DNA from 4 places in the Gordonia jacobaea genome. Region 3 is predicted to be linked to each of the others. Evidence: predicted binding sites of a transcription regulator. Region 3 holds the regulator's gene; each other region holds the start of a gene.
The links. Region 3 encodes LexA, which represses DNA repair genes until DNA is damaged. Its sites were predicted from a motif close to CGAACANNTGTTCG; they were not measured.
Positions count from the first base shown of each region.

Region 1: the regulator LexA is predicted to act here: its motif matches at 2,122-2,135, upstream of cofD (2-phospho-L-lactate transferase).
Region 2: the regulator LexA is predicted to act here: its motif matches at 1,858-1,871, upstream of ACRVY7_RS15340 (HNH endonuclease signature motif containing protein).
Region 4: the regulator LexA is predicted to act here: its motif matches at 1,366-1,379, upstream of ACRVY7_RS20035 (SAV_6107 family HEPN domain-containing protein).

Region 1 is NZ_CBDRLS010000004.1:381,490-385,011, forward strand. It holds gene ACRVY7_RS15930 (coenzyme F420-0:L-glutamate ligase) at 1-831, opposite strand, end outside; gene cofD (2-phospho-L-lactate transferase) at 828-1,874, opposite strand; gene ACRVY7_RS15940 (WhiB family transcriptional regulator) at 2,469-2,726, shown strand; gene ACRVY7_RS15945 (metallopeptidase family protein) at 2,731-3,207, opposite strand; gene ACRVY7_RS15950 (DUF3499 domain-containing protein) at 3,425-3,522, shown strand, end outside.
Region 2 is NZ_CBDRLS010000004.1:264,501-268,022, reverse strand. It holds gene ACRVY7_RS15340 (HNH endonuclease signature motif containing protein) at 6-1,829, opposite strand; gene ACRVY7_RS15335 (DUF1269 domain-containing protein) at 2,208-2,798, opposite strand; gene ACRVY7_RS15330 (YczE/YyaS/YitT family protein) at 2,911-3,522, opposite strand, start outside.
Region 3 is NZ_CBDRLS010000003.1:136,873-140,394, forward strand. It holds gene ACRVY7_RS11450 (DeoR/GlpR family DNA-binding transcription regulator) at 1-19, opposite strand, end outside; gene ptsP (phosphoenolpyruvate--protein phosphotransferase) at 289-2,004, shown strand; gene lexA (transcriptional repressor LexA) at 2,049-2,696, opposite strand; gene ACRVY7_RS11465 (LysM peptidoglycan-binding domain-containing protein) at 3,013-3,522, shown strand, end outside.
Region 4 is NZ_CBDRLS010000006.1:194,737-198,258, reverse strand. It holds gene ACRVY7_RS20045 (phytoene desaturase family protein) at 1-530, opposite strand, end outside; gene ACRVY7_RS20040 (GNAT family N-acetyltransferase) at 527-1,204, opposite strand; gene ACRVY7_RS20035 (SAV_6107 family HEPN domain-containing protein) at 1,582-2,100, shown strand; gene ACRVY7_RS20030 (SCO2097 family morphological protein) at 2,375-2,764, shown strand; gene mraZ (division/cell wall cluster transcriptional repressor MraZ) at 3,420-3,522, shown strand, end outside.

The sequences.
Region 1 (3,522 bases), on a different contig from region 3:
GAAGTCGCGGATAGATCGTCGGGTCAGGATCGCCTCGACCCTGCCCTGCGTGATGGCCTCGGCGGTGCCGAGGCGGAACAGGTCCTCGTCGGCCGGTCGCACGAGTCGCGCGGCAGTCGATCCGTCGTCGTGCACGCGAAGCCCGCGCACCACCGCAACCGGAACGCCGTCGAGCTTTCCCTTCACCAGATCTGCGGCGGACGCGATCTCGTCGGCGACGGCGATGTCGGTGACGATCAACGGGTTGCCGTACGAGTCCTCGCCGCCCTCGTAGGGGTGGCTCACGGCGATTCCCGACGCACCGATCGCGACGTCGGTCTGTCCGGTACGCCAGGCGCGGCCCATCGTGTCGGTGACGATGACAGCGACGTGGTGACCCGTGAGTCTCGCGATGGCTTCGCGCAACAGTCGTGCGCTGCCGTCGGGGTCCTCGGGGAGCAGAGCGATCTGGTCGGTCGGCACATTGGAGCCGTCGACGCCCGCGGCGGCCTGCACGAGGCCGAGTTTGTTCTCGGTGATCAACGTGCGGTTCTTGCGCGCGAGGACGCGCACGGACTCGGCGTCGATCAGCTTGCGCCGCAGCGCATCACGCTCGTCGAGGTCGGTGGGCGCCGGAATCATCCGACCCTCGGTCTTGGAGAACACCTTGCTGGTGACGACGACGACATCGTCGTCGCGTAACCACGGGGCGCGGCGTGTGATCTCCGCTGCGAGGTCGGTCGTGGTGTCGAACTCGGGCAGACCGGTGACCGGGATGATCTCCAGAGCCGCGGGGGCCCGGTGGTCGCGGAGTGCTCCGCCTCGCGACGCTGCGCCGGCGTCGGCCGTCATCGAGCGTCTCCGGCCGCGTCGGGGTGCGCAGCCCGCGGAATGTCGACGCCGACGAGGGCGCACGCGTCACGGACCATCACGGCAGTGGTCTGCGGGTCGGTCATGAGCAGAGGCGCCGTCCCGATGGCGATGCCGTCGACGTGTGCGGTGTCGCCCTCGGCGATCAGCCACCCGTCGAGGATTCCGTTGCCGCTGCGGGCGCCGTAGTGGGCGGCGATCGCCTCAGCGGACGACTCGACGCCGATGACCGACAGGCACTCGTCGGCCATTCCCCGCAGCGGACGATTGTCGATCACCGGGGAGATGCCGACCACGGGCGCCGACGTGGTGCGTAACGCGCTCCGGATGCCGGGAACGCTGACGATCGCCCCGATGCTGACCACGGGATTGCTCGGCGCGAGCAGGATGATGTCGGCGTCGGCGATTGCCTCGGCGACCCCTGGTGCCGGTGCGGTGTCGTCCGACCCGACCTGTGCGAACCCGAAGGTCGGGATCTGCGCACGGTGTTTGACCCACCATTCCTGAAAATGGATCGCGACGCGTTCGCCTTCGCTCCCATCGGGTTTGGCGACGACGACGTGTGTCTCGTGACGTTCGTCGGTTGCGGGCAGTAGTCGCACGCCGGGCTGCCATCGCCGACACAGTGCGGCGGTCACATCGGCGAGCCGGTAGCCCGCATCGAGCATCTGGGTGCGGATCAGATGCGTCGCCAGGTCGCGGTCGCCGAGTCCGAACCAGTCCGGGTCTGCGCCGTATGCGGCCAGTTCCTCCTTGGCGTGCCACGACTCGTCGGCTCGACCCCAACTGCGTTCCGGGTCGATTCCACCGCCGAGCGTGTACATACAGGTGTCGAGGTCGGGACAGATGCGCACGCCGTGCATCCATGCGTCGTCACCGACGTTGACCACCGCGGTGATCTCGTTTCCGTTGCTCGATGCCGAGTCGCCCGCGGCGACCGGAAACGGCGTCGGACCGAGCAGTTCGCGGACCCCGGACAAAAATCGTGCGCCGCCGACACCGCCGACGAGTACCGTCACCTTCACAACGACCCACTCTAGTGAGTCGGGATCGAGTCGATATCATGGACCACGACGCCGCGCCCGCCATTCGCATCTGATGTGACATTGATGCGTCCGCGCAACACAACTCGTGTCTTACGGGGAGTTCTTGTCGGTCGATGGTATTAAGGAATATTTTGATTCAACTTGACCGGACACGTCTCTGGCGTGTCTAATCACATCAGTGTCATTTCTGGTTCGAGATCGAGAATCGGTGCATCGCAACGAAGTTCGATCACTTGTTCGAATTCGGAAAGGTTGATCGGACACCGTGGTGGTGCCAGATCGCGCCGGACACTTGGTGAAGATCGAGAATGTACGGGTATGAGTGGTGGTGTGGCACCGATGCCGCGCCGCTGTGACGACAGAGAACAACGACTTCCCAGGCAGGAGGCGCCGACGATGGCATTCGACAACGCGATCGGCAATCCCCTTGAACCACACGGACATTCAGAGATCGCGTCCCCGTTGAGTGGGGATGCGAACTACACAACCCTTGGGCCCGTTGATGATTCGTTGATCGGGACACCTGAGGTTTCGCTCGGCGCTGACGAGAACTCGCAGCGTCGTCATCTTTCCTTGGTGCCCAACGACTTCGAGGGCTTGTTCGACGCAATCGAAGACCAATGGCAAGATCGCGCGCTGTGCGCGCAGACCGATCCGGAGGCGTTCTTCCCCGAGAAGGGCGGCTCCACCCGCGAGGCGAAGCGCATCTGCCAGGGCTGCGAGGTGAAGGCCGAGTGCCTCGAGTACGCCCTGCACAACGATGAGCGTTTCGGGATCTGGGGCGGCCTGTCAGAGCGTGAGCGTCGCCGCCTCAAGCGCGGCATCATCTGACGGTTTACTCGGGTCCCCGGTCGATGATGTCCTCGTCGAGACCCAGGTGTGTTGCGACCTGCTGTACCAAGACCTCGTGAACGAGATCGAGTAGGTCCTCGCCCTTCTTCGCCCTGCTCTCCAGCGGCCGGCGGAACAGGATGATCTGCGCCCTCGTCGGCGCTCCGTGGACATCGACCCCCGCGGGCATCAGACGCGCAAGCGGGACGGCTCCGTCGGCGGTCACCTCGTCGGGCCACTGCACGGTTTCGGGGTCACGCGGCAGCAGACGTGGGATTTCGTCGACGGCGATGTCGAGTCCCGAGAGCTCGTCGTGCCAGCGAGCATCTATCTCCGCGAACGCCTCGAGGACAACCGTGTCGAATTCGTCCGATTTGCTGCGCCACGCAGGCACGCCCTGCGGCAACAGCGGGGAGCGCAGCCCCCGGCCCCGTCGGTCGCGGCGTGCTCGACGCGCTGCGTGCACAGCCGAGAGCCGCATATCGGACACCCGGTTCTCCGAGGAGCGCACCGGCGAACCCTGGCCTCGATCGCGCGTTGCGCGCCGCCGTTCGATACGCATGCCGAGATTGTAAGTCTCCACCCACCGGTGTCGACTCGGAGGCGTCGCGCCGCGTGTCGGCCCTCGCTCCCCATGTCAGACCTCGCGCCGCGTGTCGAAACACCGTTCGCCGGGGCGTGGGACTAATCTTTCTGCTGTGAAGCTTCCCCGACAATGCTGCCGCCCGGCTTGCTCCCGGTCGGCGGTTGCGACCCTGACCTTTGTGTACGCCGAGTCGACGGCGGTCATCGGTCC
Region 2 (3,522 bases), on a different contig from region 3:
GCCGGTTAGGCTGCGTCGGCCAACGGTGGGCCGAGGCTGTCTGGCGGGTCGGCGCCGTGGGGTGCGATGGGGCTGGCTGGTGGGGCCGGGCCCGTTGATGGGTTGGGGTCTGTGGGCGGGTCGGGGTCGAGTTCGAGTGGCCTGGGGAGGTTCCATCGGATGTCGACCCGCCTGCTGAGGGTTGGGGTATCGCCGACAGGCACCCTGCCCGCCAGTGCGCGCTCGATCCGCCCGCTGGGCGGGTTGGGCACCAAGTGCGGCAACACAATCCCGGTAACGGTTGTGTCTGTGTCGAACCCGGTACCAGCCGCGCGTGCTGCGGCTGCAGCAGCGTCGTTGCTGGCGTGTTCGGCCGCGAGGTAGTCGCGGAAGTCGGCTTTGACGTCCGCGATGCGGTTGATGCGTTCGGGATTCTCCGGCATACCCGGCTTGGCGTTCAATCGCCACGCAACCCGTCCGGTGTCGGGGCCGTCGGTGATCATCCGGGTGGTGAACTGGCCGGGTTTCGGACCGACCCGCCGATTGTGCACATCGCACGCCGGGACGAGTTGATCGATATCGGTGAGTCCGCCGTCAGCCCAGTCTTTCGCGGCGTGATGCATCTGCACCCGTGAAGCGGGCTGATTACAACCCGGTGCCGAACACATCTTCCCGCCCGGCGAGGCGAACGACGCCAACCGTTGCCCCAGCGACGCGATCCGTTTCGACCGACCCAGGTAGAGCGGGATGCTGGTGTGGTCACCGAACACCGCCAAATACTGGCTCGCTCCGGTAGAGGCGGCCATGTCGATTACATCGCCGATCGGCAGCAGTGTGCCGGACGTGGTCTGTGCGATCCCCGCCTGGGCTTCGAGTTCGTGCAGGCTGGTGGTGACGATGACCTGGATCGGTAACCCGCGGTGAGTGTTGCCGAGCATGCCGGATTCCAACACCTGGCCGAGTAGTGCGGAGAAGGCGTCGTGGTTGCGTTGCGCAGGCGAGCGCTGATCACGTAGAGCCGCGGCCGCGACTTGTTCAGCATTTGCCGTGGTGATCGGACCGACCGGCGACTCCGGATCATCCGGGTTATTCATGCCCGGTTTGGCCCACGCATCCAACACCGTGTCCAGGCGGGCGCGGGCGATCGGATCGAGATCGGCAGTCAACCGCGACATAAGTTGCGCGTTCTGCCGGTTCACCCACAGGCGGCGTCGGCGTTTGCGGTCTTTCGAGGTGGTCAGCGTCCCATCCGGATCCAGATGGGCAAGTAACCGTGAACCCAAATTGGTGATTTCGGCGGGCGTGAATTGGACCGCATAGCCGGCCATCTGTGCTTCGGCGGCGGCTGTTGTCTCGGCCGACACTTCACTGGGGATTGCCTCCAGCACCTCGAGCACCGCCCGGACGTGCGCGCCCGCGACGCGGCCCTCGACCACATAGCCGGCCAACGTCGGGCATGCGGGTGGTAGTCGGTCGCCGCAGATCGTGGTGAACGAGCCAGTCGCAGCGATCACCCGATGCCGCGCCGCCGGATCGCCAATGTGCAGACCATGCCCCATGAAATTGCGAACATCGCGGAAACCCAGGGCGCGGGGCAGATCCCGGTCAGACGCCTCCACAATCAAGCGATCCGTCACCGCACCCGCAGTCCGCAACGCCAGCCGTTCGGCCTCCACGGTGGCTTCCACCAGCGCGGCATCGGATACCAGCGACACATCGACCGCAGCCAACTCATCCAGCACCGCGGCAAGCCGCGACAGTTTCTCCGCCACCACCGCATCCGCAGAACCCACCGCAGCAGTCGCCAAAGCCGAAGGCGCGCCGCCGGTCCCAAGATCTTTGCTGTTCACGTGCCGCCACCCCCGCCCCACGTCGTGTCGAATATGTGTTCTACACTACCCGACAATACCGACAGCGTCGAGGAAATCTCGAACACAAGATCGAATCTGTGGATACTCCCGCGCCAGACGCAATCCGCACCCACTCCGCTTGTACGACAACATAATTCGTGTGACCGACTCAGCCGACTAGTTGATCGAAAAGTCCATATGCGCTTAAGGCTCCCGCCGGATCGCTCATCTGCACACACCAGGTCGCCGACATCGCCCGCCCGAGGAAGTCCCTACTGCCGCAACACGATTCGCCAATACCCAAACCCGCCACAAACAGAACGAGACCCCTTCGACGCGTCGTCGAAAGGGTCTCGCTCAAGCAGTAGGAGTGTCAGCTCAGGAGAACTTCGCCTTCAGCTTTTCGACGCGCTCTTCGCGCTTCTCCTTCTTCTCAGCCTTCTTCTCGTCGTGGAGCTTCTTACGAGCGGCCTCTGCTGCAGCCTCTGCAGCGTCCTGCTGAGCCTCGAGCTCGGCCAGAACCTCGTCGAGCGGGCGACGCACGATGGCACCTTCGTACTTGGTCACCAGGGCGTCGAGCGCTGCGGTGTCGGCCTCGTCGGTCTGCGCGATGATGGCGTTGCCGCCGGGGCGAACAGTCTTGCCGAACTCCGTGATCGCGTCGTCGAGGTCGTCGGAGCGGCTGGCATCAACGAGCGCGCCGCCTGCTGCACCGAGACCGAATCCGAGCAGAACACCGAGTGGGCCACCGAGCACGCCGATCAGCATGCCGATCAAAGACCCGCCAACCGTGGCGTCGCCGGACTCGACATCGCCACCCTCTGTGATCGTCAGATGACCCGCGTCGTCACGCTGCACGATCGCCGCGGCAACCAGTCCGACCGAAGAGCCGGAGTTGGTGATGGTGTTGTACACCTCGTAGGTCGTTGAGTTCTCCGGAAAACTGATCGCTACGACATATTCGGTCATGTCCTGCCTTCCATTTCACAGTTGTACGACTCGTCCCCCCACGGACGGAACCGTCGGCCCCGCATTTACACCGTAGCGTGAATCGGTGACGGTGGGGTGTGGTTGCCTGACGTCAGAAGTGTGATCGTCCCATCACCACGCGTGATTTTTTCGCACTGGCGGCCGTAAGGTCCTTTCGCATCAACGGTTTGTTCACCTTCTCGGTGAAGGTCTCGATCAGCGGTCCGGTAAAGAAAGCGGTGACCACGGTGCCTGCACCGATCGTGCCGTGGAAGATCACCGCAAGCACAACAAAGACCAAATCCTGACATGTTCGCACCGCGCGATACGGCATTTTCGAGTGGTCGACGATGATCGGCGCCACTGCGTCGTAGGGCGAATTGCCAAGCGCCGAAGTCATATACAGCGATGCGCCGTAACAGAAGAAGGTGATCCCGATGGCAAACATGATCATCTTCTGCCATGCCGCGGGATTGTCGGAAAAGTACGGATCCAGCCACGTGCTGAACCACTGGACGAAGTAGCCGACCAGAATCATGTTCATGATCGATCCGATTCCGATGTACTGGCGTCCCCACAGCAGCATCGGAATGAAAAGCACTGCGTTACTGATCAACTGGTAGGTACCGAGGTCGATCCCGAGCGTGTTGCTGATGCCGATGTTCGCGGCGGTGTACGGGTCGACGCCCACCTGGCCGACGCGCAGCACCGCAGACCCCAGAGA
Region 3 (3,522 bases):
GTCGCTCTTCGGCGTACACCTGTCGACTCCGATCTGTGGTGTGGCTCGCGCTTCGGCGAACCATCTGTGGGTCTGTGTGCTGTGGATCCGGCTGCTGTGGATCTGGCTTCTGCGGATCATCGTGAGTTTGGTTCTGTGTGGCATTCGATGTTGATATATCTGTGTTTACGCCCGTGTGTGTTGACAAGTCAAGTGTTTCGAGTAACTTTGATCACAGAAATTCACGATGCCGGGTATCCCTCACAGATCACCGCACCCGGCCGATCGACCCGGAAGGCAGCAGACGCAATGGAGAATCACCTGGTATCGGAGAATCGGGTCACCATGAACGGTCAAGGAGAGTTGTCGGGAACACCCGTCGTCGCGGGGTTCGCCTACGGGCCGGTGTTGTGGCCGGGTGGGCGCGTCACCTACGACGAGACGTCACTCGGCACCGATCACGTTCTGGCCGAGGGCGAGCGGGACGCGGAGGCGGAACGCCTCGTCGCCGCCGCGGCAGTCGTCGCGGGCAGGCTGCGTCATCGCGCATCACACGCGTCGGGAGCTGCGGCCGAGGTCCTTGCTGCGACCGCCGGGTTGGCCGAGGATCGGGGATGGATCGGTGCGGCGAAATCGCGTGTCGCGAAGGGCGCGTCGGCGCCCGCCGCCGCGGTCGCGGCCACGGCGCAGTTCTCCGAGATGTTCGCCAAACTCGGCGGGTTGATGGCAGAGCGGATCACCGACCTCAACGACGTTCGTGACCGAGTGGTCGCCGAGTTGCTCGGCCAGCCGGAGCCGGGAATTCCGACGCCGAGTCACCCGTCGATTCTCTTCGCTGACGACCTCGCTCCCGCGGATACCGCTGGGCTCGATCCCGCGGTGATCGTCGGGCTGGCCACGCGTCTCGGCGGACCGACCAGTCATACCGCCATCATCGCGCGGCAGTTGGGCATCCCGTGCGTGGTCGCTGTGGCGCGACTGAGTGAGATCACCAGCGGCACAATGGTTTTGCTCGACGGAGGCGCGGGGTCGATCACCGTCGAACCAGAGGGGTCCGAAGCGCGTGAACTCGTCGAGCGCAGCGTTGCGGAGGCCGCGCTTGTTGCTGCGTGGCGTGGCCCCGGCCGGACTGCCGACGGCACCGCCGTCGCCATCCTCGCGAATGTTGCCGACGGCGTCTCCGCGCGCAGCGCTGCCGATGCACCAGTCGAGGGCATCGGGCTGTTCCGCACCGAGTTGGCGTTTCTCGACAGGGCGGATGAGCCCGATGTGGACGAGCAGACGCGGCTGTACCGCGACGTGTTCGAGGCGTTCGCGGGCCAAAAAGTCGTCATCAGGACGCTCGACGCCGGGTCGGACAAGCCGCTGGCGTTCATCGAGCACCCGGACGAGGCGAATCCCGCACTAGGCGTGCGAGGCAACCGCATCGGCGACGACCACCCCGACATCGTGCGAACTCAGCTCGACGCGATTGCGCGCGCGGCAGAGGAGTCCGGCACGACGCCGTGGGTCATGGCACCGATGATCGCCACGGCCGCGGAGGCCGCACAGTTCGCCGAACTCGTCCGTCAGCGTGGTCTGACGGCAGGCGTGATGATCGAGATCCCGGCAGCGGCGATCCTGGCGCCCGCGATTCTGGCCGAGGTTGACTTCGTGTCGATCGGAACCAACGACCTCACCCAGTACACGATGGCCGCCGACCGGATGTCGGCAGAACTCGCCGAACTCACCGACCCCTGGCAACCGGCGGTGCTCGCACTCATCTCGCAGGTTGCGACCGCCGGCGCCCAGCAGGGCAAACCCGTCGGAGTCTGTGGCGAGGCCGCGGCCGACCCGTCGCTCGCATGTGTGCTCGTCGGGCTCGGAGTCACCTCGCTGTCGGCGGCTCCGGCGGCGACGCCCGCAGTCGGGGCGAAGCTGTCGACGGCGACGATGGAGCAGTGCCGGGCTGCCGCCGCTGCCGCACTTGCCACCTCGAGTCCGGCACTCGCCCGACGCGCAGCTGCCGAGCAACTCGACGGCTGACGCAGACCCCGCTGGTCAGCGACCTGCGGGGCCCGTTCCGCGCATCAGACCCGGCGCATCACCGTGACGACTTTGCCGAGGATGGCGGCGTCGTCTCCGGGGATCGGATCGAAGAGCGGATTGTGCGGCATCAGCCAGACGTGGCCGTCTTTGCGCTTGAAGGTCTTCACCGTCGCCTCGCCGTCGATCATCGCTGCGACGATGTCGCCGTTGTCGGCGACATTCTGCTGACGCACGACAACCCAGTCGCCGTCGCAGATCGCGGCGTCGATCATCGATTCGCCGACGACGCGGAGCAGGAACAACGAGCCCTCACCGACGAGCTCACGCGGAAGCGGGAAGACGTCTTCGACCGCCTCCTCCGCGAGAATCGGACCGCCCGCCGCGATGCGGCCGAGTACCGGAACGAACGTGGGGGTCGGGAGATCTCCGTTGATGGCATCGGAGTGATGTGCGTCGGGAGCCTCGGAGACGTTGACCGCCCGCGGACGGTTGGCGTCGCGCTTCAACAGGCCCTTGCGCTCGAGGGTGCGCAACTGGTGTGCGACCGATGACGTGGACGTGAGGCCGACGGCGTCGCCGATCTCTCGGATGCTCGGCGGATACCCGCGCTCGCGCACCGACTTTCGGATCACATCGAGGACGCCACGCTGGCGATCGGTGAGTGTTGCCTCGGCGACGGCCGGATGGATCGGTGCCTCCTCGCCGCCTCCACTCTTCTTGCCTTCGACGCTGCGACCGTTGCCCTTGGGCGACGACGGGCCGCGTCGTGACTTCTCTGTCATCGGTTCCGTCCTTCCTGATGTGTGAAGCGGGTGCTGTTGTGAACCGGGTGCTGTTGTGAAGCGGGGTGGGGTGCGTCTTTCTTCCATCGTCTGGCGCCGACAGTAGCGGAGGCCACTGACAACATCAAACATTTGTTCGACGTGTCGCAGGACTTTGTCGGACCCCTCTGGTAGAACTCGAACATCAGTTCATCGAACGCTTGATCGACCATTGGAGGTAGCGATGACCAGCTTGATGACCAACCCGGTGACCCGCACGATTCCCAGCACGTCGAGTGCATCCGCGGCAACACCGCCGACCACCCGATCTGCAACGCCGCGACCTGCATCGACGACGCGTCCCCGAGTTCACCGCGCCACGGTGGTCAGTGGACGTGCACCGTCGAATCCCGTGCGTAGCGACGAGCTACGTGTGGCGGGGCACGTTCGAACGACTGAGTCCCGACGGACCGCCGGCGCAGACGTCATGCCGCAACCTCGGCGTCGGATCGCGTTCGATCACGGAACCTCAACGCGGCCAGCGGGCACGCGATGCGCCGGTGGCGTCGGCGAGCTGGTGGCTGCCCGTCGGCGCCGGGCAGCGTTCTTGGCGGTACTCGCGGGAGTCGGGTTGGCACTGACCGTGTGGGTGGTCGGGACCGTCGGCGCCGACTACCAGCGGGCGAGCATGCCGTCGTCGACCTCCACGCAGGTGGTCCACGTGCGTTCCGGCGAATCGCTGAGCTCGATCGCC
Region 4 (3,522 bases), on a different contig from region 3:
CCGGTACGGGCGGTGTGGGCGGTGTTGCCGATACCGGTGAATGCCCGTCCGAACCGGGGGAGCGTTGCCGGCGAGTTGAACGCGTCGAGCACAGCTCGCGACCGCGGACCCCACACGTCGACGAATCGTCGGTAGGCGTCCGCGTCGGCGTCTGAGCACGCGGCGGCGATCGACGCGCAGGTCGCGTCGAGGTCGGTGCGGAACACCAACGGTGGTCCGTCCTGCGTCGCGGGTGCGAAACCCCAAGGGTCGCAGTCGATATAGCGCAGACCGTGCGCAGAGAGGTCGAGCTCGTCGATGATCGGGGAGTGTCGGATCATCAGATGTGCCGACGATCCGCGATCGACTCGATAGCCCGGAAAGCGTTCGACGGTCGAAACGGCGCCGCCCGGGATGTCGTCGCGTTCCACGACGAGCACCGAACGTCCCGCGCGGGCGAGGTAGGCGGCCGCGATGAGGCCGTTGTGACCTGCACCCACGACAACGGCGTCGTGCCGGGGCTTATGGCCGGAGCCGCCTCGGCGGCTCACCGCGCCGCCGCTGGTGGCGTGCCTGTAAGAGGTTCGGTAGCCGCGTCGAGCGGGAGTCGTCGACCGAGGAAAGCGAAGGGTCGTGGGTCGCCGGTGAAGGTGAAGTGGCGCAGCACATCGTCGAAGCCCATCCTGCGGTAGAGGGACCACGCCCGATTTCGTTCGGCGGGAATCTCCGGGGTGGACAGCAGGACGTGGTCTTCTTGACGGTCGCTCAGCAGTGCGGTCAGCAACCATTCGCCGATGCCGTGGCCCTGAGCGGTCGGGTGGACGTGGAGTTCGGTGAGTTCGAAGTAGTTGGTTGCGATGCGTTCGATGGTGTCGCGGTCGCAGCCGGACAGTCGGAGACCGGTTCTGAGCTGGTGATTCCACCACTGGTCGTCGGCGCCGCGATAGCCGTAGGCGATGCCGACCATGATCTCGTGCCCGGACGGCGACACCGGAGGGCCGATACGTCGACGCTCCGCGTCGGGGTCGAGCCGGATGTCGGGGGAGACGGCCGTCAGCGCCGCGTATGCGGTCCACCCGCGTCGGGCGATGTGTTCGCGCCAGAGCGGAACCCGGTGGTGCTCGGTGCCACGCGGGTAGTCCATCGCGGTCACGTAGACATTCAGGGCAGCGTCGAGCCAGGCCGGGGAGTCCTGGCCGGTCAACCGAACGAGTCGGGTCGCCAACTGCTCGTTGTCCTTCCTCCCGCAGTCCGCCGCGCGCGTCGCGTTCCTGGCAGGCCGCAGCCGATCGGGAATGTCGGTACCGAGTTCTACGCTTCTGCTGTCGGGAATGGGGCCACATCTCCTCTTGAAGAGTGTCGCCGTTCTAGCTATATTGAATATGTCGAACGGGTGTTCGATGAACGTGCCTCCGCAAGCCGTTCTGCGTCACCCACGACAGTCTGGGCGGTCCGGCGACGGACGAGGGAAGCGTGCATCGCCGGACCGTACCGGGACTTAATTGCGCAGGAACGACTTGGTCACACAGGAACGACTCGGTCACACAGGAACGTGGAAGCCGCTCGGGTGTCGAGCGGACGCAACACCGAAGGGAGCGCGAGATGGCAGTCCATAGGCCGACGCGCGGCACAGTGCGTCACGCACGGCGAGGTGCAGTGGTGCGTCCGGAGATCGACCCGATGGTCGTCGTGCGTGCTCGCGACCTCCTCGATCGCGCAGAGATCCTGGTCGAGAATGCCGACGGCGTGCCAGACGACGCCGAACGGTTCCGCCAGTACTACTTGGCGGCGCTGCGGGCGGCAGGAGCGGCACTCGCGGTCTACGAACCACCCGCGAAGCGAGCATCTCGACGCGTGTCCCCAAATGCGTGGTCACGGATCTCGTCGGCCGTTCCTGATCTGGCAGAGTTCGCCGAGGCGTTTGCCCGGATGTCGTCTGTGCGCATGGAGATCGAGTCGGGCCTGCGTCGCTCCGTCGAGGGTTCGGCGGTCGTGGCGCTCCGCTCCCGCGTGTTGTCGTTTCTCGACGCCGTCGAAGACATCATCGTCGCCTACGAACAGGGAAAGCTTGCGCACCAAGCGGTCGACCGGTCCGACTACGGCTACGACCACATCGCCTGATTCATCGGCTCGTCCGCGCCTGCGGTTCGCGCTTCGCGGCCGACGGCGCCCGTACGGCGATTCTGATTGGCGGTCATTTCACCCGACGTGATCACAGGTCCCGAATTGTCGCTATTGGCGGCTTCGATGTGACGGTCGGGTGGTTATGGTGGTCGCGCTTGCAATCACCTCGTATCATGGAAGCAGTAAGCCGCGAACACATGTCACGAGACTGGCGTCCGCGGTCGCCACAATCTCGTTGATGTGTGAATCGGCAACGTAGTAAGGAGGGTCGGTGCCACTCTCGGAGCACGAGCAGCGCATGCTCGAACAGATCGAAAGTGCTCTTTACGCCGAGGACCCGAAGTTCGCGTCCAGCGTGAAGCGTCGGCGGCTTGGCCGGTCGTCGGGTCGTCGTCGTCTTCAGGCGGCGGCGGTCTTCGTCGTGGGTCTTGTGCTGCTCGTCGTCGGCCCATTGGTGGGCCTCAGCGTCGCCGGGCTTCCCGTCGTCAGCCTCATCGGATTTCTCGTGATGTTCGGCGCAGGCCTCCTCGCTCTGTGGGGCGGTGGCCGCTCGGCTCCCGAGAATTCGGCACCCGCCGACGCCCCCGCGCGGCAGGCAGGCAAGCGCAAGTTCACCGAGCGCATGGAAGAACGGTTCAACCGCCGCTTCGACCAGGAGTGACCCAGGCGCCTGATTGATCAGGCGCCTCCTTTCCGTCACATGTGTGTCGTATCGAAGGATGTGTGTGTGCTGCAGCACCCACTGCCTTCGATAAGACACACATTCACGCCTCCACCGCTCCTTGAGATAGTCAGATCTCACAAACAGCAGGGCAACACATCGCACCAATGTGTTGCCCTGCTGTCGTATGCGGGTGAGCACGCTGTGTCCGCATCGGCCGGCCGGCCACCTCGCCTCTAACCCTGCCTTCTGCCGGGCCATGCACCTATCGCTCGGGTCTGCCTGATCGGACCGCCCACTCCGGAGCTCCCGCGACGCCGCCGCCAGCTGTGCGGCCCCTGATTCCCCACGCCGCCCCACCGCGGTCCCCACAGCGCCCCACCGCCTTCCCCACATCTCCCCACCCGGGCATAAAACTGGCTCCCATCAGTCACTTTGATGCTGTTTCGTCCTTCTAGACACACGAATGGCGGGCTGGGACACGCGGCGCGTGGTGTCATCCACCACCGTGTTTATCCGTGTTGACCTGCAGTAATAGTTTTGGATGGCGACTTCAGGGGGTGGAAGGGGTGGAAAGTGGTGGAAAGTGGGGTACTGTGGCAGCACTGGGTGAGACGGACCGGAACGGATCGCTCAGGGGGCAGGAGGTGTCGACATGTCGTCCGTTCGATTTGTCGGCACCTACACACCCAAGTTGGACGACAAAGGGCGACTGACATTGCCCGCCAAGTTCCGCGACGTACTGGCAGGAGGCGTGA